Regions from separate parts of the Pseudonocardia aurantiaca genome, predicted to be linked through region 1. Evidence: riboswitches for the same ligand, from Rfam matches in the RefSeq annotation. Region 1 holds a riboswitch; the other holds the start of a gene.

The links. Region 1 has a riboswitch for thiamine pyrophosphate ahead of thiC (phosphomethylpyrimidine synthase ThiC). Riboswitches for the same ligand answer to the same signal wherever they lie in the genome.
Region 2: it holds a riboswitch for thiamine pyrophosphate, as region 1 does, so the genes downstream of both, ABD143_RS23235 (ABC transporter substrate-binding protein) here and thiC (phosphomethylpyrimidine synthase ThiC) in region 1, are expected to answer to the same signal.

Annotation. Positions count from the first base shown of each region.
Region 1 covers NZ_BAAAJG010000025.1:105,448-116,608, reverse strand. The annotation lists gene ABD143_RS29160 (FecCD family ABC transporter permease) at 1-228, shown strand, start outside; gene ABD143_RS29155 (FecCD family ABC transporter permease) at 225-1,253, shown strand; gene ABD143_RS29150 (ABC transporter ATP-binding protein) at 1,303-2,130, shown strand; gene thiC (phosphomethylpyrimidine synthase ThiC) at 2,174-3,826, opposite strand; TPP riboswitch at 3,821-3,928, opposite strand; gene thiD (bifunctional hydroxymethylpyrimidine kinase/phosphomethylpyrimidine kinase) at 3,958-4,815, opposite strand; gene ABD143_RS29135 (nitroreductase family deazaflavin-dependent oxidoreductase) at 4,992-5,432, shown strand; gene ABD143_RS29130 (Uma2 family endonuclease) at 5,560-6,138, shown strand; gene ABD143_RS29125 (S1 family peptidase) at 6,160-7,413, opposite strand; gene ABD143_RS29120 (preprotein translocase subunit SecA) at 7,538-11,161, opposite strand, start outside.
Region 2 covers NZ_BAAAJG010000015.1:214,657-225,817, reverse strand. The annotation lists gene ABD143_RS23280 (LacI family DNA-binding transcriptional regulator) at 158-1,168, shown strand; gene ABD143_RS23275 ((Fe-S)-binding protein) at 1,165-1,893, shown strand; gene ABD143_RS23270 (LutB/LldF family L-lactate oxidation iron-sulfur protein) at 1,994-3,469, shown strand; gene ABD143_RS23265 (LutC/YkgG family protein) at 3,453-4,082, shown strand; gene ABD143_RS23260 (dihydrodipicolinate synthase family protein) at 4,099-4,977, opposite strand; gene ABD143_RS23255 (hypothetical protein) at 4,987-5,244, opposite strand; gene ABD143_RS23250 (tetratricopeptide repeat protein) at 5,411-6,181, shown strand; gene ABD143_RS23245 (ABC transporter ATP-binding protein) at 6,212-7,000, opposite strand; gene ABD143_RS23240 (ABC transporter permease) at 6,993-7,772, opposite strand; gene ABD143_RS23235 (ABC transporter substrate-binding protein) at 7,775-8,812, opposite strand; TPP riboswitch at 8,801-8,913, opposite strand; gene ABD143_RS23230 (hypothetical protein) at 9,216-9,536, shown strand; gene ABD143_RS23225 (hypothetical protein) at 9,571-10,500, opposite strand; gene ABD143_RS23220 (ROK family protein) at 11,122-11,161, opposite strand, start outside.

The DNA.
Region 1 (11,161 bases):
TTCGTCGGGCTGCTCGTGCCGCACCTGGTCCGTGCCCTCACCGGCCCGGACCTGCGCTGGCTGCTGCCGTACTGCGCGCTGCTCGCGCCGGTGCTGCTGCTCGGCGCCGACGTCGCGGGCCGGGTGCTGGGCAGTCCCGGCGAACTCCAGGTCGGGCTGGTGACGGCGGTGCTGGGTGGCCTGCTCTTCCTGCACCTGGTCGGGCGCGGACGGGTGGCCCGCCCGTGATCGTGATCCGCACCCCGGACGGTCTCTCGCTGCGGCTCCGCCCACGGGCACTCGCCGTCGGCACCGGCTGCGCCCTGCTCGCCCTGGCGCTGGGCGTGATCGCCGTCGGCAGCGGCGACTACCCGCTGAGCCCGGTCGACGTGCTGCGCGTCCTGACCGGCGGGGGCGACCCCGCGGAGCACTTCATCGTCACCGAGCTGCGCCTGCCCCGGGTGGTCACCGCGCTCTGCGTCGGTGCCGCCCTGGCCCTGGCCGGCGCGGTGTTCCAGTCGCTGATCCGCAACCCGCTGGGCAGCCCCGACGTGCTCGGCTTCACCCAGGGCGCGGCGACCGGCGCGCTGCTGGTGGTCGTGGTCGGCGGAAGCAGCCTGGCCCTTGGCGCGGCGGCGGTCGCCGGCGGGCTGCTCACCGGCGTGCTGGTGCACGCCCTCGCCTGGCGGCGCGGGGTGCACGGATACCGGCTGATCCTGGTCGGCATCGGCATCAGCGCGATCCTCACCGGAGTCAACGGCTACCTGCTGACCCGGGCGCCGTTGATGGACGCCTCCCGGGCGGTGCTCTGGCTCACCGGCAGCCTGGACGGGCGCGGCTGGGTCAACGCGCTGCCCCTGCTCGTCGCGCTGGCCGTGCTGGTGCCGACGGTCTTCCTGGCCTGCGGGCCAGCGCTGCGGATGACCGAGCTGGGTGACGACGCCGCCGCGGCGCTCGGCGTCCCGGTGCAGCGGCTGCGGCTGCTCCTGCTCGGCGCAGCGGTGCTGCTGGTCTCCCTCGCGGCGGCCGCCGCCGGGCCGGTGTCGTTCGTGGCGCTCACCGCGCCGCACCTGGCCCGGCGGCTGACCCGGGCGCCCGGGCCGAACCTGCTGCCGGCGATGGCGGTGGGTGCGGTGCTACTGGTCGCCGCCGACCAGGTGGCGCAGCGAGCGGTCGCCGGACACCAGCTGCCGGTGGGCGCGCTGACCGGCGTGCTGGGCGGCGGCTATCTGATCTGGCTGCTCGCTACCGAACGCAGGGCGGGCCGGCTGTGACGGCGCCGAGACGGCCGGCACGCCTGGTGACGAGAACGGAGCGACTCCCATGACGACCTGGCGGCTCGGCGGGCACGGCATGACCCTCGCCTACGAGCGGCACACCGTCGCCACGGACCTCACGGTCACCGTGCCGGACCGGTCATTCACCATCATCATCGGCCCGAACGCCTGCGGGAAATCCACGCTGCTGCGGGCGCTGGCCCGGCTGCTGCGGCCGACCGCCGGGGCCGTGCTGCTGGACGGTGCGGACATCCACCGGCGACCGGCCCGCGCCGTCGCCCGTACGCTCGGGCTGCTGCCGCAGTCGTCCGTGGCGCCGGACGGCATCGGCGTCGCCGAGTTGGTCGCCCGCGGCCGCTACCCGCACCAGGGGCTGCTGCGCCAGTGGTCCCGCGAGGACGAGCGGGTGGTCGCCGAGTCGATGGCCGCCACCGGGGTCGCCGACCTGGCCGACCGCCCTGTCGACGAGCTCTCCGGCGGCCAGCGGCAGCGGGTCTGGATCGCGATGGCGCTGGCCCAGCAGACTCCCCTGCTGCTGCTGGACGAGCCGACCACCTACCTGGACATCGCCCATCAGATCGAGGTGCTCGATCTCTGCGCCCGGCTGCACCAGGAGCAGGGCCGCACGCTGGTGGCGGTGCTGCACGACCTCAACCACGCTGCCCGCTACGCGACGCACCTCATCGCGATGCGCGACGGACGGGTGGTGGCCGCAGGCGACCCGCGGGAGATCGTCACCGCCGAGCTGGTGGAGGAGGTGTTCGGGCTGGTATGCCGGGTCATCGACGACCCGGAGACCGGCACTCCCCTGGTCATCCCGGCGGCCCGCCACAGGATCGGCGCAGGCGCCGGGCTCGACCGGGGGCAGGCGTGAGCATCCGGGTCACCCCCGCAAGCCACCTTGCTGCAACCCGACGCTATCCCTCGACCACCGGCAGGTAGACCTTCCCGCCGTTCTCCGCGAACTCCGTCGACTTCTCCGACAATCCGGCCTCGATCGCTTCGATGCTGGTCAGGCCGTGCTTCTCGGCGTAGTCGCGGACGTCCTGGGTGATCCGCATCGAGCAGAACTTCGGCCCGCACATCGAGCAGAAGTGCGCGTTCTTGGCCGGCTCGGCCGGGAGCGTCTCGTCGTGGAACGCCAGCGCTGTGTCCGGGTCGAGCGACAGGTGGAACTGGTCGAGCCAGCGGAACTCGAAGCGCGCCGCCGACAGCGCGTCGTCACGGGCCTGGGCGCGTGGGTGCTCCTTGGCCAGGTCGGCGGCGTGCGCGGCGATCTTGTAGGTGATCACGCCCGTCTTGACGTCGTCGCGGTCCGGCAGGCCGAGGTGCTCCTTCGGCGTGACGTAGCAGAGCATGGCCGTACCGCGCGCGGCGATGGTGGCGGCCCCGATGGCGCTGGTGATGTGGTCGTAGCCGGGCGCGATGTCCGTGGCGAGCGGGCCGAGCGTGTAGAACGGCGCCTCGCCGCACCATTCCTCCTCCAGCCGCACGTTCTCCGCGATCTTGTGGAGCGGAACGTGGCCGGGGCCCTCGATCATCACCTGCACGTCACGGGAGCGGGCGATCGCCGTCAGCTCCCCGAGCGTGCGCAGCTCGGCGAGCTGGGCGTCGTCGTTGGCGTCGGCGATCGAGCCGGGCCGCAACCCGTCGCCGAGGGAGAACGTGACGTCGTAGGTGCGCAGGATGTCGCAGAGCTCCGCGAAGTGCGTGTAGAGGAACGACTCACGGTGGTGCGCGAGGCACCACGCCGCCATGATCGACCCGCCGCGGGACACGATCCCCGTGACCCGCTTCGCGGTGAGCGGGACATACCGCAGCAGCACGCCCGCGTGCACCGTCATGTAGTCGACGCCCTGCTCGCACTGCTCCACCACGGTGTCGCGGTAGACGTCCCATGAGAGCTTCGTGGGGTCGCCCTTCACCTTCTCCAGCGCCTGGTAGATCGGGACCGTGCCGATGGGCACCGGCGAGTTGCGCAGGATCCACTCGCGGGTCTCGTGGATGTTCGCGCCGGTGGAGAGGTCCATGACGGTGTCGGCGCCCCAGCGGGTGGCCCACACCATCTTCTCCACCTCTTCCTCGATCGAGGAGGTCACGGCGGAGTTGCCGAGGTTGGCGTTGATCTTCACGAGGAACGAGCGCCCGATCACCATCGGCTCGGCCTCCGGGTGGTTCCGGTTGGCCGGGATCACCGCCCGGCCGCACGCGACCTCGGAGCGCACCAGCTCCGCGTCCACGCCCTCCCGGACCGCGATGAACCGCATCTCCGGCGTGATCATCCCGGACCTGGCCCATGCCAGCTGGGTGGCCGCGCCCGCCACCGGTTCCCGAGCGTCGATCCACGGCGTGCGCAGCGGGGGCAGCCCCGCGCGGACGTCCACCACAGCGTTCTCGTCCGAGTAGGGCCCCGAGGTGTCATAGACGTCGTGGTGCTCGCCGTTGCTGAGCTCGATCCGGCGGACCGGGACGCGCAGACCATCCGGGCCGTCCAGGTACGCCTTGCGCGAGCCCCGGATGGGACCCGTGGTGACCTGGGGCGCGACCGAACGGTCGTCGAGTGCCGTCATATCGGCTTTCCTTCCTACGCCGGCATTACCCGGACAGGTTCTGCGGTCGGCGGTGCTCCGCCCTCTCAGCCCGTTGCATCACGAGCTCCCGCGTATTCCAGTTGTGCTCACCGGCCGGGACGGCCGGGAGATCAGGGGGTGGGCTCCTCCCACCACGGCCGCACCGTCCAGAGCGGCGAGACCGGTCCGTGGCCGGCGCCGAGCGGGTAGGAGTGCCGGACGGCCTCCACGATGTACCGCTTCGCGAACGCCACTGCGTCGGGCACGCTCATCCCGCGCGCCAGCCCGGAGGCGGCGGCCGAGGCCATGTTGTCGCCTCCGCCGTGGGTGTTGCCGGTGTCGAAGCGCGGGCCGGACAGCTCGGTGAACGTGTGGCCGTCGTACAGGAGGTCGACGCACCACTCGGTGTCCTCGCGCAGGTGGCCGCCCTTGACCAGCACGTACTTCGAGCCGAAGCCGTGCATCACCTTGGCGGCGTCGTACTGCGCTTCGCGGTCGTGCACGTCGACTCCGGCCAGCAGCCGCACCTCGTCGAGGTTCGGGGTGATCAGGGTGGCCCGCGGGAACAGCAGGCCGCGGTAGGCCTCGAGCGCGTCCTCGGCGAGCAATGGGTCACCGTGCATCGACGCCGCGACCGGGTCGACCACGAACGGAATGGGGCCGTCGCCGCCGATCCCCACCCCGTCGCACGCGCCCACGATGGCCTGGATGATCGGGGTGCTGGCGAGCATGCCGGTCTTCGCGGCGTCCAGCCCGATGTCGGTGGCGACCGTCTCGATCTGGGCCGCGACGGTCTCGGGCGGGAGCGCGTGGAAACCGGACACGCCGAGCGAGTTCTGCACGGTGACGGCCGTGACCGCCACACAGCCGTGGACGCCGCACGCCGCCAGTGCGCGCAGGTCGGCGGCCACACCGGCGCCGCCGCCAGAGTCGGTGCCCGCAATCGTCATGACACGGGGCGGAGTCGTGCCCACCGTGGGTTCTCCCATTTCGCCTCCCTACGCCGGAATTACCCGGACAGGTTCATGCGGTCGGCGGCGCCAGCCACCCTCTCAGCCCGCTCGCTGCGAGCTCCCGCGTACCGGTCACCGTAACCCGGCCCCCGGTCGCCGCGCCACCACGTCGGGCGGGAAGAGGAGCCGGCTTTGCGGCGTTGGATCGGGACATGCCACTTGACGGTGAGTACGAGCTGAGCCCAGAGGGCTGGGTTCGCGAGCAGACCGAGAAGATCTTCGAGACCGGCACGACCGAGAGCGTCGACATCAAGGGCCGCGCGGTCATCCTGCTGACCACGCGCGGCGTGAAGAGCGGCAAGCTGCGCAAGGTGCCGCTGATGCGCGTGGAGCACGACGGGCTGTACGCGATCGTCGCGTCGCTCGGTGGGGCGCCGAAGCACCCGGTCTGGTACTACAACGTCAAGGCCGAGCCGCACGTCGAACTGCAGGACGGCACGGTCACCAGGGACTTCCGGGCCCGCGAGGTCACGGGCGACGAGAAGGCCGACTGGTGGAAGCGCGCGGTGGCCGCTTACCCGGACTACGCCGACTACCAGAAGAAGACCGACCGGCAGATCCCCGTGTTCGTCCTGGAGCCGGTTTCCAGCTGATCGCGCCGCGCCGGCTGCCGGGCGATCCTGCCCGGCAGCCGACTGAGCACGGGATCGTTCCCACGGCGTGGCTGCGAGGATCGTCGGTGGCACGTGCCACCCTCGGCGATGACGTGAGGATGTTGCCGTGACGATCCAGCCGGTCGCCCCGCGCCATCTGCTGACCGTGGCCGAGTACCTCGAGATCCGTGAGATCGAACTCGGCTACAGCGAGCTCGTGCAAGGCCGACTGCTCATGACCCTGAGTCCGGCTGCCGACCACAACAGAGCTGCCTTCGAGCTGGGGGTTGCGCTGCGCGGCCAGCTACCGCCCGAGTTCGAGGTCCTCCTCGACATGGACGTCGACCTCCAACTCGCCCCTGCGGACGCGCCGGGCACCGTCCGGCGGCCCGACGTGATCGTCGCGTCCCGGGAGGCGCGGCTGCGCACCCGCCGTGACGGCGGGGTCATCCGGGCGTCCGAGGTGCTCGTGGTGGTCGAAGTGCTGTCCCCCGGTTCGCGGCGCACGGACCACGTCCACAAACGCGGCGAGTACGCCGACGCGGGCATCGCGCACTACTGGATCCTCGACGTGTCGGAGCCCGTCTCGCTGCTGGCCTGTCACCTCGCCGGCGAGTTCGGCTACGCCGATGCGGGCGCCGTGACCGGCTCCTTCTCCGCAGCCGAGCCGTTCCCGGCCAAGATCGACCTCGACGCACTCCTCTGAGCCGGCGCTGCCGGCGGCCACTCATCCGTGCTCGTCCAGCGCGGCCAGGTAGGCGCGCAGTACCGAGGCGGAGATGTGCGGGGCGTCGCCCCGCGACCGCCTCGACGCGTGCTGCAGGTAGGTCACCGCCGCGACGCGGAGCGCGCCCCGCTCCCTGACCAGCAGCGGTCCTCCCGAGTTGCCTGGCTGGATCCGCCACGGCGACCACAACTCGGCCTGCCCAGCCCGCCGGGCCAGCCGGCCGATGCCGATCACGGGCACCGGCATCGGGTTAGCGGGCCACACGAGCCGCGGTATCCCGCCGAGCGGGTAGCCGACCGACAGCACGGCCTCGTCGCCGTCTGCGGCCGTCGAGATCGGCAGCGGCGCAACGGCGAGCCCGCGGGAGTCGATGCGGACGACCCTCAGGTCGGTCTCCTCGGCCAGCGCCGATCGCTCCTCGCGGCTGAGCCCTGGCACCGCGTCGGCCAGCAGTTCCGCGAACCGCACCGGGTTCGGACGCGGCAGCGGGATCGCCCGGCGGACCGTCCCCGCGATCCCGGCGCGCGCCGTGCGCGACTTCCGGAACAGGTGCTCGTTCGTCACCAGGTCCGCGGTGGTGCCGTCGTCCCGGATCAGGAACCCGGTGCCGCGGCCCGACGAGGACTGCAGGCTGACCACCGCGTCGATCTCGGGCGGCGGGTTCCCACCCAACTCGACGGCCTGCAGCGCCGTACGCGGCCAGCCGCGCAGCCGGAACCGGCCGGACACCGCCACGGATGCGGACCCGATACCACGGGTCGCCGGGCCCACCAGCGCGTCCAGCTCCGCCCGCGTCAGGACCACCGGCCGGGCCGTCCTGATCACGGGAGGCTGCCGGTTGTGCGCCCGCCGCACGACCACTCCCGCCGGCACCGCCGTGGCCAGCCAGCCCAGCGGCACCACCCAGCCCGGGAGCATCCCGGCGTCGAGCAACGGCGGTAGTGCGAGCTGGAGCGCCACGCCGACGCCGATCGCCGCGCCAGACGGTCCGACCAGCCGCTCGAACAGGTTCATTCCGCCGAAGGCAGCCACCCCGGCCGCGAGGCCGCCCACCACCAGCACGTATGGGGCGACGGGGTGCGTCGCCCCAGCCAGGAGCGCCCCGGCCGCCCACGCTCCGGCGATCATCGCCGCGGCCGGGGCGGCCCACGACAGCGCTGTGCGCAGCGTGCGGAACCGCGGCTCCCGCACGTCCTCGAGGTTGGTCCGCAGCAGGTGGGCGGTCTGGTGGTCGGACAACAGGGACTCGAACATCGATCTCATCTCTCTTCTCGGGGAGCGGTCTGGGCTGTGCTCGGACGTGGGGTGAATGGCAGGGCCGGTTCGTCAGGGCCCCGATCGGTGCGGGGCCGCCGGGTTCTCCGCCCGGCGACGGTGGTCACGGCTCGTCCGGGGAGGTCGCGCTCCACAGGACGGCCCGCGCGGCCGCGACCTGGGCACGCAGGCCCTCTGGCGCGGGCACCTCCCAGAACAGGAGTTGGTCGAGGGCTTCCAGTCCGAGCTCGACGACGAGCAGCGGCGCCAAGACCGGCGCGACGTCCCCCCGCTCCGCGCGCACGAACTCCAGCTCGACAACCCCTTCGGCGAGCACCGCGGAGAGATGCCGGAACAGTTGCTTCTGGGCGTACTGCGCGGCCAGTTCAGGCTCGATCAGGGCCGCCACCAGCACGCTCAACCGGCCCCGGCGACTCCACTCGGACCACGAACGGCGGTCGAGGCGGTCATGCCGCATCCCTGGCGGCGGAGCGTCGAGGAACGCCCACGGCTGCGCGTCCGGCGTCGTTCGCGCCCACGCGGGGGCCAGCACGTCCAGCAGGCGACGACGCATCTGTCCGGGGCCCACCGGCTCCCTCGCCATCACGTCGAGTTCCGCGAGCACCGGCACGGCCGCCGCCCAGAACTGTGCGCCCGGCTCGACGCCGCGTTCGCCCAGCACGAGAAAATCGTGGAAGCGGCGCACCACGCCGATCTCCGCCAACCCGTCGGCCACCGCACCGGCTAGAGCGGACCGGCGCCCACGCGGCAGCAACCACCCACCCGGTGCCGACAACCGGCGACCCAGCTGGTGGAGGCCGGCTTCCGCGTCCTCCAGCAACCGCAACGCGTAGGGCCGGTGCGCCGGCGCCTCGTGGACGAAGTACCACCGGGCTTCATCGATGTCGTCCAGCCACGCCTTGAGCCCGACCTGGACGTCCCCGAACGCGCGCTCGATGCCCCGCACCACCGTGTGCCTCGCGACGACGGCCGCTCCCAGGATCAGGACGGCCCCGACAGCCGTCGCAGTTCCGGCGGCGCCGTCCCACCAGCCCGGCGCCACCGCAGCCGCGCCGTGCGCCGCGGCCGCAGCAGAGTCGGGGCGCACCAGCGCCGCCACCGCCGTCATGCCCCCGGCAACCAGCACCGTGAACCCCGCGAGCCGGAACCACCGCAGCACCACAGTCCGGGCGGTGCGCAAGAGCACCAGCACCCGGGCGGCCCGGGGTCCGGGGCCGTGGCCAGAGGGGCCGAACGTCTCCAGCGCGGCGACCAGCCACTCCCGTTCCTGCGGGGTGAGGTCGACCGAACCCTGACGGGCGGTGCGGGCCGCCAACCGCCACCCGGCCCCGAACCACGGCCGCCAGGCCGGGCTCAGGAACAGGGCGCGCGCCGAGCCGACGTCGTTGAGGCCGCGGGCGGCGAGTTTCGCCCCGATCCCGGCGGCGACGGCCTCGCTCGCTCCTGCGTTCTCCAGCGCCGTGCGCAGCTCGTCGAGGGTGCCGACGCGCAGCTTCCCGATCAGGTGGGCCACCAGCGCGGGCAGGACCACCACCGGGATCACCAGCAGCGCCAGGCGCAGGTTCCCGGCCGCGACGACGTCGGCGTAGGGCTGCCCGGCCGCCACCCGCTCGCTGACCTGCGTGGAGAACTGGCCGAGCAGGGCGGCGGACACCGCGCCGCCGAGTGCGATGGTGCCCGCCTTGGCGGTGTTGTTCAGCGACGCGCCGGTGGCGCCCTCGACCCAGCGGTTCAGCGGCATCCGCGCCCAACCGGCCAGCACCGCGCCCGTGGTCAGCAGCGCCCCGAACGGCCACAGGCCCGGGGTGAGCACCAGCCACAACGCCGGAAGCGCGAGCACCACCGGCAGCAGCGTCACCCCGCGCAGCACCCTGGCCTCGCTGACCGGCCCGACCTGCACGTCACGCCCGAGCGCCTTGGCGACCGCGCCGGGGCTGCCGAGCAGCGCCTTGAGCTTCGGCCAACTCGAGCCGGTGAACATGGTCGCCAGCCCGCGCACCGTGACGAGCACGCTCACGCCGACCGCGGTCGTCGCGAACATCGCCTGCGTGGGGTCGTTGAGCAGCACGAGCTGGTCGACCATCGCCCCGCCGAGCGCGGTGGCGTACAGCCCGGTCAGGGCCGTGAGCAGGGGGATCGACAGCGCGGCCCGCAGCAGCCCGTGCGGGGTGCCGATCATCTGACGCAGGCTGCCCACCACGGACGACCACACCGCGGGCGGCGCGCGTGGCTGCGCGCCCCGGCCCTCGCCGCGCAGCACCAGCCACACGCCTGCCGTCAGCGCCGCGGCCAGCACGGCGAGCCCCAGCATCGTCACCTGGAACCCGACGACAGCCATGCCCTGCCCGATCGCCACCGGCAGCACGAACTGGGCGGCCTTGAACGCCGTCTCGTACCTGGCTTCGCGGGCGTCCTTCAGCTCACGCGCGACTGGGTGGTAGCGGTCCATCCGGCCGCGCACCAGGCCACCGGCCACCCCCATCGACCCGACCACGAACACCGACGGGAAGAAGAGCATCGCCGCGGGCACCATCCCGAGCACCAGCAGCGCGGCCGACCCGGCGGCGCCCATCACCACCACCGCGACCATGTTCTTGATCAGGCGGTCGCCCAGCAGCGCCGCGGCCAGCCCCGCGCCGGACGCCGCCGTGGTGCCCGCCGCCCACTGCCCGGTCACCCAAGACGTCGGCTGCCCGTAGTACGCGGCGAAGTCGGCGGAGGCGATCATCGGCGCGCCCGCCGCCTGGCCGGGGAACGCTCCCATCAGCCCGGCCAGCGGGGCCATGAACCGCGCCCAGCCGAGCAGCGCCGCGTCCCGGACAGGCCCCACCTGGCGGCGGGTGTAGCCCGCCACCGCGGCGGCGTTCGACGCGGCCAGCGCGGCGACCCGCTCCGCGTCCTGAGCGCGCGCCATCTGCTGTTCGAGGTCGCGGATCTCGGCGGCGATCCGGGCCACCGCCCGTTCCGGCCCGGCGTCCCGCACGTGCGCCGGGAGCTTGGCCAGCAGCCGGAGGTGCGCGCGCTCGGCCCGCTGCAACTCCGCGCGCGCCATCGCCAGCGCGGCCGCGGCGCCCTGGTCACCGGGCGCCCGCTCGGCGGCCAGGTCGGCCGCGACGAACGCCCGGATCGCCTCGTTACGGGCCCGGCCCGCGGCGAGCAGCCGGTCCACGAGGCCCTCGGCCACCTTGAGCTGACGGCGCGGGGTGCGCAGTTCGGCCGCGATGCGGTCGACCTCCCGGCTCAGCGGCCGCACACCCGCGAACAGCGCCTTCAGCCGGGCCCGGCCGCCGCGCAGCCGCAACGGCAGCCCCGGGCGCACGGCGGCGCGGTCCCAGATCGCCTCCCGCAGCGCGCCGAGCACGGCGTCGGCGAGCTGCGCAGGGTCCGCCGCGAGCGCGCCGTCGCCCAGCACCGCGACGGGGTCGCGGGCCAGCGCCGCGCGCAGCTCCGGCGGGGCCAGCGCCCACATCTGCGCCAACACCCCGGCCGGCATGAGCACCCGGCCCTCCGAGGTACGTTCGACCCGCAGCAGGCCAGCGGTCACGAACTCCGCGACGAGCCTGCCGACGGCGCCGCGGTCCGGGAGCCCGGCCAGGTACGCCGACAGCGCCGCCAGCTCCGGCCCGGCCCCCCGGCCGTGGCCCAGGTCGCGCAGCCCCGCGACCGGACGCCCGGTGACGAGCGCGCCGAACACCCACTGCAGCACGTGGCCCAGCCGCACGTCCGA
Region 2 (11,161 bases), on a different contig from region 1:
CTGATGTCCCCCGGCGACAACCAGTGGCGTGGGAACGAGGTTTCACGCCACTAGACTCCGGAACGGCAGGGCTCGCGGCGGCACATCCCACGGGCCGCGGGATCGGCGGGAGGCGGCGCTCGTGAGACCGGGGACGAGCCCACGGGGCACCCCGAGCATGAAGGACGTGGCCCTCCGCGCGGGCGTCTCGCTCGGCACCGTCTCCAACGTGCTCAACCGTCCCGAGCTGGTCAGCGAGCCGACCCGGCGCCGCGTGCTCGACACGATCGAGGTGCTCGGCTTCGTGCGCAACGAGTCGGCCCGCCAGCTGCGCGGCGGCGGCAGCCGCACCCTCGCCTACGTCGTGCTCGACACGTCCAACCCGTTCTTCACCGACGTCGCCCGCGGTGTCCAGGAGGCGGCGGACGCCGCGGGGCTCGCGCTGTTCCTCTGCAACAGCGGCGAGGACGCCGCCCGGCAGGCCGGGTTCCTCGATCTGCTGGAGCAGCAGCGGGTGGAGGGCGTGCTGATCACCCCGGTCGACGCGGACGAGCCGCGGATCGCCGCGCTCGCCCGGCGCGGCACCCCCGTGGTGGTGGTTGACCGGGGCGCGGGCCCGGACCGGTGCTCGGTCACGGTGGACGACGTGCTCGGCGGCGACCTCGCCGCCACCCACCTCCTGGAGACCAGCCACCGGCGCATCGCGTTCGTCGGCGGCCCGCGGGCGATCGGGCAGGTCACCGACCGCATCACGGGCGCCGGGCAGGCCGTGGCGCGGGTGCCGGGGGCCGAGCTGACCGTGCTGGAGACGGCCGCCTTGAACGTCGCGGAGGGCCGCCGGGCCGGGGAGCGACTGGCCGGGCTGCCCGCCGCGCGCCGCCCGACCGCCGCGTTCTGCGCCAACGACCTGCTCGCGCTCGGGCTGCTGCAGCAGATGGTGCGCCTGGGCCTACGGGTGCCCGACGACCTCGCGATCGTCGGCTACGACGACATCGAGTTCGCCGAGGCCGCCGCCGTGCCGCTGACCTCGGTCAGCCAGCCACGGCAGCTGCTCGGCCGCACCGCGGCCCAGCTGCTCCTCGCCGAGGCGCGCGGGCCCGGCGACCACGAGCACCAGCAGGTGGTGTTCGCCCCCGAACTGGTGGTGCGTGCCTCCACCAGGCTCCTGTCGGCAAGGACCCCCACATGAAGATCGCCCTTTTCGTGACGTGTCTGGCCGACACGCTCTTCCCCGACGTCGGCAAGGCGACGGTGGCGCTGTTGGAGCGGCTGGGGCACGACGTGGAGTTCCCCTCCGCGCAGACCTGCTGCGGCCAGATGCACACCAACACCGGCTACCAGCGTGAGGCCCTCCCGCTCGTGCGCCACCATGTCAAGGTCTTCGAGCCCTACGACGCGGTCGTCGCGCCGTCGGGGTCGTGCGTGGGGTCGGTGCGCCACCAGCACGCGATGGTCGCCGCGGCGGCAGGCGACGAGGCCCTGGCGGCCCGCGCCGAGGCCGTGGCGGCTCGGACCTACGAGCTGTCCGAGCTGCTCGTCGACGTGCTCGGCGTCGAGGACGTGGGCGCGTACTACCCGCACCGGGTCACCTACCACCCCACGTGCCACTCCCTGCGCATGCTGCGGGTCGACGACAAGCCGCTGCGGCTGCTGCGCCACGTGCGGGGCATGACGCTCATGCCGCTACCCGAGGCCGACCAGTGCTGCGGGTTCGGCGGCACGTTCGCGCTGAAGAACGCCGACACCTCCACGGCGATGCTCGCGGACAAGATGCGCAACGTGCTCGACACCGGCGCCGAGGTCGTCTCGGCGGGCGACTCGTCGTGCCTGATGCACATCGGCGGCGGCCTCTCCCGGCTGCGGAGCGGCACCCGCACGGTCCACCTGGCCGAGATCCTGGCGAGCACGTCGTGAACGTTCCGCCGAATGGAAGCAAAGCCACTTTCACGCCGGCACGTTGCAGCAAGATCGCTCTGCTGCAACCAGGGCGGGCCCGACCCAGCGAGGCGACGCGATGACCACCTTCCTCGGGGTGCCGGCCCCCCGCGGCGTCGGGCACCTACGCGGCGAGAAGTCGTTCCCGGACGCCGCGCGACAGGCGCTGGCGGACTCTCAGCTGCGCCGCAACCTCGGCCACGCCACCCGGACCATCCGCAGCAAGCGCGCGTCCGTCGTCGCCGAGCTGGACGACTGGGAGCAGCTGCGGCTCGCCGGCTCCGCCCTGAAGGCGGCGACGATGGCCCGGCTCGACGAGAACCTGGAGCGGCTGGAGCGGTCGGTCACTGCCCGCGGCGGCGTCGTGCACTGGGCCCGGGACGCGAACGAGGCCAACTCGATCGTCACGCGGCTGGTCCAGGAGACCGGCGAGCGGGAGGTCGTCAAGGTCAAGTCGATGGCCACGCAGGAGATCGGGCTCAACGAGGCGCTCGAGGCCGCGGGCATCGCGGCCCACGAGACCGACCTCGCCGAGCTCATCGTCCAGCTCGGCGGCGACCAGCCCAGCCATATCCTCGTACCCGCCATCCACCGCAACCGAGCGGAGATCCGCGAGATCTTCCTGCGCACGATGCCGGACGTCGACCCCGGGCTGACCGCCGAGCCGCGCCGGCTCGCCATGGCCGCCCGCGCCCACCTGCGCGAGCGGTTCCTGCGCGCGAAGGTCGCGATCTCCGGCGCCAACTTCGGGGTCGCCGACACCGGCACGCTGCTCGTCGTCGAGTCCGAGGGCAACGGGCGTATGTGCCTCACGCTGCCCGAGACGCTGATCACCGTGATGGGCATCGAGAAGGTCGTGCCCACCTGGCAGGACCTCGAGGTGTTCCTCCAGCTCCTGCCGCGCTCCTCCACCGGCGAGCGGATGAACCCCTACACATCGGCGTGGACGGGTGTGACGCCCGGCGACGGGCCGCAGGCGTTCCACCTCGTGCTGCTCGACAACGGCCGCACCGCCGCGCTCGCCGACGAGCTGGGCCGCAGCGCATTGCACTGCATCAAGTGTTCCGCCTGCCTCAACGTCTGCCCCGTCTACGAGCGCACCGGCGGGCACGCCTACGGGTCGGTGTACCCCGGGCCGATCGGCGCCGTGCTCTCGCCGCAGCTCACGGGGGTCGAGGACAACGCGTCCCTGCCCTATGCCTCGAGCCTGTGCGGGGCGTGTTTCGACGCCTGCCCGGTGCGCATCGACATCCCGTCGCTGCTGGTGAAGCTGCGGGCCAGGCACGTGGACGAGCAGCGGAAGCGGCGCGTGCCCACCCCGGAGGCCGTGGTGATGGCGGCGGCCGCCTGGGTGATGGCCGATCCCAAACGGTTCGCCGCGGCGGAGAAGGCGTCGCGGGCCGGGCGGCTGCTCGGGCGGAAGAGTGGCCGGATCTCCGCGCTCCCGCCGCCGCTCTCGGCGTGGACGGCGAGCCGCGACGCCCCTCGTCCCCCGGCCAAGACCTTCCGGGAATGGTGGGCCCGCGAAAGGGGCGAACGTGACAACCGCTCGTGACGAGATGCTCGGCCGGATCAGGGCGGCCAACGCCGCGGCCGGGCACCCGGCGCCGCCGGACGTGCCGCGCGACTACCACCGCAAGGGCGAGCACCCGCCCGGCCACCCGGCGCTGATCGAGCTGTTCCGTGACCGGCTCGTCGACTACAAGGCCACCGTGATCGACGCCCCCGCCGACGGGGTGGCGGCCGCGGTGGCCACGGCGCTGGTGGCGTTCCCGGGCCGGGTGGTGGCGGCGCCGGAGCTGCCGGCCGAGTGGCGGGCCGACGGACCCGACTGGGCGCCCGACGACGGGTCCCTCTCCCCCGCCGAGCTGGACACCTCCGCCGCGGTGGTCACCGCGTGCGCCGCGGCCTGCGCGACCACCGGCACCATCGCCCTCGACGGATCACCCGACCAGGGCAGGCGCGCGATCACCCTCGTGCCCGACGTGCACGTCTGCGTCGTGCGCGCCGAGCAGGTCGTGCAGACGGTGCCGGAACTGCTCGCGGCGCTCGACCCGCGCCGGCCGATCACGTTCGTGAGCGGGCCGTCGGCCACGAGCGACATCGAGCTGGAACGCGTGGAGGGCGTGCACGGCCCCCGCACGCTGATCGTGGTTCTGGCGGGCTGATCCCGCGCCCGAAACGTCAGCCTGTCCGCCGGGCCACCAGCCGGGCGATGCTTTCCCGCGTCTCCGCTGTGAGGCCGGGCGTGGGCATCCGCATCGTCGCCGTGCCCACACCCATCAGCTCCAGCGCGTACTTGAGCCCGGCGATGCCGCCGCCGAGCGCGGCCTTCACCTCGTCCGCCCCGGCCTGAGCCGCCCGCTCGGCCTCCGCGTCGCCGGCCGCGAGGGCGTCGGCGAGCGCGGCGAAGGGCTCCGGGAACACCGACGCCAGCGACGCCACCACACCCCGCCCGCCTGCCCGTGCCACGGCCGGGAGCTCCGTGTCCGCCCCGGCCCACAGCACGGCGTCTTCCGGCAGCGCGGCGACGAAGTCCGGCAGGCGGTCGGCGACCGAGCCGCTCAGCTTGGCGCCGGCGAGCCCGATCTCGGCTGCGAGAGCCGCGAACCCAGCGGCGTCGGCGGGCACCCCGGTGCGTTCCGGGAACAGGTAGCCGTACACGCGGGCGCCGTCGGCGACCTCCGCGACGGCGCTGAAGTGCCTGCTGACCGCCGTCGCGTCAACCGCCAGGAAATAGGGCGTGATCACGGCGAGCCGTCGCGCGCCCGCCGCCACCGCGTCGCGGGCGAGCGCGACGGCGTCCCGGGTGGCGGCGGCGCCGACGTGGACCACCACCTGCTCCGGCCCGAACGCGTCGAGCGCGATACCGAGAAGCCGGGAGCGCTCGGGAAGACCCAGCCCGGGAAACTCCCCCGTGGTGCCTGCGACGAACACCGCGTCGACGCGCCCGGCCAATCCGCTGAGCAACGCTTTGTTCGCGCGCGCATCCAGCTCGCCGTCGGCGTCGAGCAGGGTGGGTGTGGCGGCGAGGACGTCTGCGCGTCGGGTGGATGAGGCCATGCGGCGACTCTAAGACTCCAACCGCGCTCGGGAGGCGTCGACCGGGTCGGTGAGCCAGCAGTAGTTCGACGGCCGCAGCCGCATGGCGTGGAGCACGACAACGGGGTCGCCGGGCGCGACCACCACCTCCAGCAGGTCGCGTCGCGCCGTGAGGCCGATGTGCAGTTCGACCTCGCCCTGCGCCACGGTGCGAAGCGGCGCCGCGAGCACGCGCCGGATCTCGTCAGGCGCGATGCCGTGCTTACGCGCGCTCCGGGTCAATCGCACTCCCCGATGCTACGGACAACCCTTCGTCATCGCGCACGCACCACCCGTGACAATTCCGCGAAATCCCTGGTACCGCCTGCCGAACGGCTCACAGGATGTCCCCGCTGGTTGCGATTGTCCGGTATTTTCCGTGGAAACTGCACTGTGCTCTTCGGGGGGTGGTGTGATGGCGTGGTGGTCACGCGAGGGTCGCGGCAGCGCTGCACGCCTCCAGGAAGGCGTCCAGGATCTGGCCGCGCGGCACTCCGACGCGGTCGCACGATCCGCGGCCGGTCGCCACGACGAGGCCGTGCCGCTGTTCGAGCAGGCGCTCGAGGGCTGCCGGGCCACACTCGGCCCGGACCACCCGGACACCCTTACCGTCGCGGGCAACCTGGGCGTCACGTGCACGGCCGCCGGGCAGTTCCGCATGGGAATCGACCTGCTCAGCGCCAACCTCTCCGATCGCGTCAGGGTCTTCGGTGACGACGACCCGCGCACCCTCACCGCCGCCGACGCCCTCGCAACGGCCTATCGGTTGGCGGGCAATCTGGACGACGCGCTTGCGCTGTCCGGCCGTGTCACGGCCGAACGCAGGCGCACCCTCGGCCCGGCCCACCCCGACACCCTCACCTCGCGCATGGGCATGGCGCTCGCGCGCGGCGCCACGGGCGACGTCGAGTCGGCGCTCACCCTTCTGAAAGCGGCGTTGAACGACTCTGAGCAGGTCCACGGCCCCCGCGACGGGCACACAATCGCGCTGCGTGGCAACGTCGGGGCGTGCCAGGCCGTGCTCGGCCGGGAGAGAGACGCGGCCGCCACGTTCGAGCGCGCGGCCGTCGACGCCTCCGTGCTGTACGGCCCCAAGCACCCGTACACGGTCGCCCTCCAGGAGGACATGGCGAATACGTCCGACGCGGATCGGTTTGTCATCGCGGGGTCGGCAATTTCGGCCTGATTCAGCGCCGCCGTAATTCGCAAAGCATTGCTAATCGGCTCGCGGGGGCTTCCTTCCGGATCCGCGCAACCCGGATCCGCGCAACGCGGCCAACAACTCCTCCTCCACCGCGGCGAACCGGGCCGAGGTGATCATCTCCACGGTGCGCGGGCGCGGCAGGTCGACCAGCACCTCCTGCTGCACGTACGTGGGCCGCGGCGCGAGCACCACCACGCGGTCGGAGAGGAACACCGCCTCCCGGATGTCGTGGGTGATCAGCAGAACGGTCCAGCCGTAGCCGGCGCGGACGCCTTCGAGCCACGTCTGCATGTCGGTGCGGGTGAGCGAGTCCAGCGCGCCGAACGGCTCGTCGAGCAGGAGCACCGCCCGGTCCTGCACGACCGTGCGTAGCAGCGCGGCCCGCTGCCGCATCCCTCCCGACAGCTCGTGCGGGCGGGCCGTCTCGAAGCCGGCCAGCCCGAACGGCGCGAACAGGGGCCGGGCCCGCTCCCGCGCCGCCTTCTTCGACATCCCGGCCACCTCGAGGCCGAGGGTCGTGTTGTCGAGCACCGTGCGCCACGGGAACAGCAGGTCCCGCTGCGGCATGTACGCGAAGGGTTCGACGCGCCCGGTGGTGTCCTCGCCGTCGACGATCACGCGCCCGGCGTCGGGGCGCTCCAGCCCGGCGATCACGTCGAAGAGCGTGGACTTGCCGCACCCACTCGGCCCGATCACCGAGACGAACTCCCCCGGCGCCACGTCGAACGCCACCCCGTCGAGCACCGGGAGCCCGGGGTAGGTCTTGTGGAGTCCGTCGAGGACCAGCTTTCCCTCAGACATCGCTCGACTCCGAGTTGCTCTCGCGGGTGCGCCACGGCACGACGAGCCGTTCCACCGCGTACGTCAGCGCGAACAGCGCCACCGACAGCAGCGCCGTCACGACGACCGCGGCGAGCACCAGGTCGGTACGGAAGGAGTTGCGCTGCAGGCTCATGAAGATGCCCAGCCCGGCCGTCGCGCCGACGTACTCCGCGAAGATCGCGCCGGTCACGGCGTAGGTGATGCCGATTCGCAGCGACGTGAAGAAGCGGGGCAGCGCACCGGGCAGGCGCACGTAGCGGAACTGCTTCCAGCGGGATGCGCCCATGCTGCGCAGCAGGTTGGTGGCCTGCCGGTCGGTGGCCGCGAACCCCTCGATGAGCCCGACCGCCACCGGGAAGAACGTGACGAGCGTGATCACCACGACTTTCGGGAGCAGCCCGAACCCGAACCAGATGATCAGCAGTGGGGCGATCGCGATGATCGGCAGCGTCTGCGACGCAACGAGCAGCGGCATGAGCGCGCGCCGCAGCCACGGGGAGAAGTCCACGGCGATCGCGAGTGCCCAGCCGAGCACCAGCGACACCGAGAACCCGACGGCGGTCACCTGCAGCGTCGGCACGGTGTTGGCCCAGATCTGGTCGCGGAACGCCCAGCCCTGCTCCACCACCCGCAGAGGCGAGGGCAGCACCTGCGGCCGCACCCCGGCAGCCGTGACGTACCACTGCCAGGCCACCAGCGCGACGGCCACGAGCAGCAGCGGCGGCGCCACCCGGCGCAGGGTCCGCACCATGGTCAGGAGACCGGGGCGAGGTAGTCGTTGGTGAACCAGGTGGAGAAGTCGGGCCGCTGGGTGAGCGGGCGGCCGTCCGGGCCGGTGAGGGCCCCGGAGTCGAACACCCAGCCCGAGTAGCCCGCCCACTTCTCCGGCGTCTGCACGCCGACGCGCCCCGACTCGTCACGCAGGAACTGCGCGCTCAGCATCTCCTGGCTGCGTGTCACGAGCTCCGGCTCGGTGAACGCTCCGGGGTTCGCGTCGGTGAGAAGTTTCGCGCCAAGGGCGGGGTCGTCGGCGGCGAGCTGGTAGCCGCGCTGCGCGGCCTGCACGAACCGCGCCGCGGCGTCCGGGTTGGCCTGCAGCCACGGGCTGTTGCCGATGAGCAGGACGTTATAGGCGTCCGGGAAGCCGTAGTCGGTGTAGGCGAAGGTCTTGAGCGGCTGCCCGCGCATCCCGGCCTCGATGCCCTCCCACGCCACGAACGGCTCGGTGAAGTCGACCTGGCCCGCGTACAGCGCCTCGTAGGCCGCCGTGCCCAGCACCACGGTGGAGAAGGTGCCGGTGCCGCCCGCGTCCTTGATGACGGCCCGCATCTTCGGCCCCTCGTAGGCCGCGCCGAACCCGCCGTAGGTCTTGCCGTCGAGGTCGCGCGGTGAGGTGATGTCGGTGCGGTCGGCGCGGACGGCGATCTCCGTGGCCCAGTGTTGCAGCACGGCCATCACCGACGTGATGTCCGCACCGGCGGCCTTGGAGAAGGTGAACGAGTCCTGGAAGGAGATGCCGAAGTCGGCCGCTCCGGACGAGACGAGCGTGTCCGGCGAGGTGTTGTTGTACGGGAGGAACTGCACGTCCAGCCCGGCCTGGCGGAACCAGCCCTCCTGCTGCGCGACGAACAGCCCGGTGTGGTTGGTGTTGGGCGTCCAGTCGAGGGCGACGCGGATCGGCCGGCCCGCGCCTCCGCCGTTACCGGTCCCGCCCGCGGAGCAGCCGGCGAGCACGAACGCCAGGACGGCGCCTAGGACGGCCAGTACGCGGGGTACACGAAGGGAACTCATGTTCCTCCCTACGCCGGAATTAACCGGGTCAGGTTCGAACGGTCGGCGGCCGGTCCTGCCGCCCTCTCAGCCTCGGAACGAGGGCTCCCGCGGGTCGGGAAAAGGATAGACCTTCACTTCGGCACGTGCCACGCAGCCACCGCCACGCTTGGCAGCCCCGGGAGCTCCAGCGGATGGTCCGGCACCCAGGCTCTGCACACACATGCGCACCGGGACGCCCGTGAGATGAACATCAGAGCTGTTAGAAGCAAGATCAACAGCTCTGGTGCGAACCTCACGGGCAGGGCGCCGCAACTGGACGCGTCCGTGTGTGCAGAGCCTGGTGGGAGTTCAGGCCCGCCCGAGCATCGTCCCCCGGGTCGGGCCGTGAAACGCCCGCGGCGTCGGCGCCGAGCACTCCCCCGTGCGTCGTGTCCTGATCATCCTGATCGCCCTGTCCGCCCTGCTCGCCGCGACGGCGTGCACCGGATCGTCCCGCTCCAGCCGCTGCTCGGGCAGCAGCTGCACGATCAGCCTCACCGGCGAGCAGACCGTCGACGTCGAGTTCGGCACCTTCGAGCGGAGCCTGCGGGTGGCGCCGATCGAGCCGGCCAACGTGACGGTCTCGGCGCGCGGCGAGCAGGCGCGGCTGGCCGTCGGCCAGACCGGGGTGGTCGGCGGGCTGGCGGTGACCCTGACCTCGGTGAGCGGCCGCGACGTCGGCCTGGAGGTGCGGCGCCGCTGAGGGGCGGTACCAGCGAGATCCGGCCGGGCCCCGGTCAAGCGCGGGTCAACATCCAGTCGCCGGAGTTGATGGCGAACTCCTTGTCCGGGCCAAGCCATCGGCCGGTCATCGAGCGGCCTGCCGGGTCGAGCACGAGCTGCATGATCCCGTGGTACACCGCTCCTCGGTAGTAGCCGTCGGTGGCCGTTCGTTCGGTCCACGAGCCGGTGACGAGCAGGCCGTCGGTCCGCAGGTCCAGCTCGATCATTCCGGTGCCGTTCGGCTCGCTCCGTCCGGTCAACCGGTCTCCCTCGGAACGCAAGCGGACCCGGTGGCTGCCCTCGAACTCCTCGGCACGGCCGGTGCTGAAGAAGCGATAGCTGCTGCGCCAGAGCCCGGCCAGCTCGGACGGCTTCGGGCCAGTTCCCATTGCCGCCACTGGAGTTGTGCTGGACCGGCCCGCGGCCACCGCTGTGGCGGTGCTCAGCTTGAGGAGCAACGCGCGCCGCTGCTCTCTGGGCAGGCGCTCAGCCCAGTGATCCATGCTGCGGGACAACTCGTCGAGTTCGAGGTGACCGACCTGCCACGCCAGCGTTCCCGACTCGGCGTCCCCTGCCTCGGCTGACTCGTAGTCGTCCGCAGACCGGTGCTCACCCCAACGAGAAAGAAGATCGGCCACGTTGCACTGGTAGAGCTGGGCGAGGCGATCGAGCACGGCGAGGGACGGTGCGTGCCCGGTGGGGCCGGGCCAGTTCTCCCAGGACGAGAACGTCTTGAAGTTCTTCGGATCATCGGGCCACGCAGCGGTCCATGCCGCGGCTGCGTCTGCCTGTCCCCACCCGTGGGCGAGGCGCATGGCGACCAGCGCCTTGAGGCCGTAGCGGTCCTGGAGCGCGGTACCGATCGCGATCCACGTGCGACCTTCGGCCCGGAGGGATGCGGCTCGTTCGAGCTGTTCCTGGCGGCGGGCCGACCGGGCCGTCATGGCCGGAAACGCTACTCCCGGCCGGAGGCGGAGTCACCAAAAGGGTTCGCCTTGCTACGGGATGTTCACCAGCCCGCGCTCGCCCGAATCTGTGCACAGCGTCTGGGGCGCAACCCCGACGTGAGAGACCCGCTCCGTGGAAGGGCACAGACGTGGCAACGGCGGACACTGATCCGATCGACGACGGCACCGGGCGGTGCAGGGTCTGCTCGGGCGGGGCGCAGACTGGCCGCCTGCGGTGGCCGTGCAGGCTTCACGACTGCGCGATCCGGGCCCGACGCGCGCAGGCATCTCAGCAGGCGGCGGGCTGAGTCGTGTACTGGCATTACGCGACCCCCGTCACCGAACAGTTCGGCGCCGGGCTCACCCACCAGGTGTTCGACGTCCACGCGGCGAACCGCTTGGACGGTCATCTGGTTCGTGCGGTCTGCGGCCGGCTGATCACCCCGGCCCCCATGAGCGAGCCGAGCGGCAGACCCTGCCCGGCCTGCGCGGTGAGGCTCGAGGGACCGACGTCGTTGCACCGGGAACCCACCACCACGTTCCCGGGTCTCCGGCCGGGACTGCGGAGACTGCGCTCGATCCTTCGACGCCGCCCCCATGACGAGTGAGCAGCCGCAGTCAGACCGCGCCCAGCACCGGCTCGAACGCCAGCTCGGCC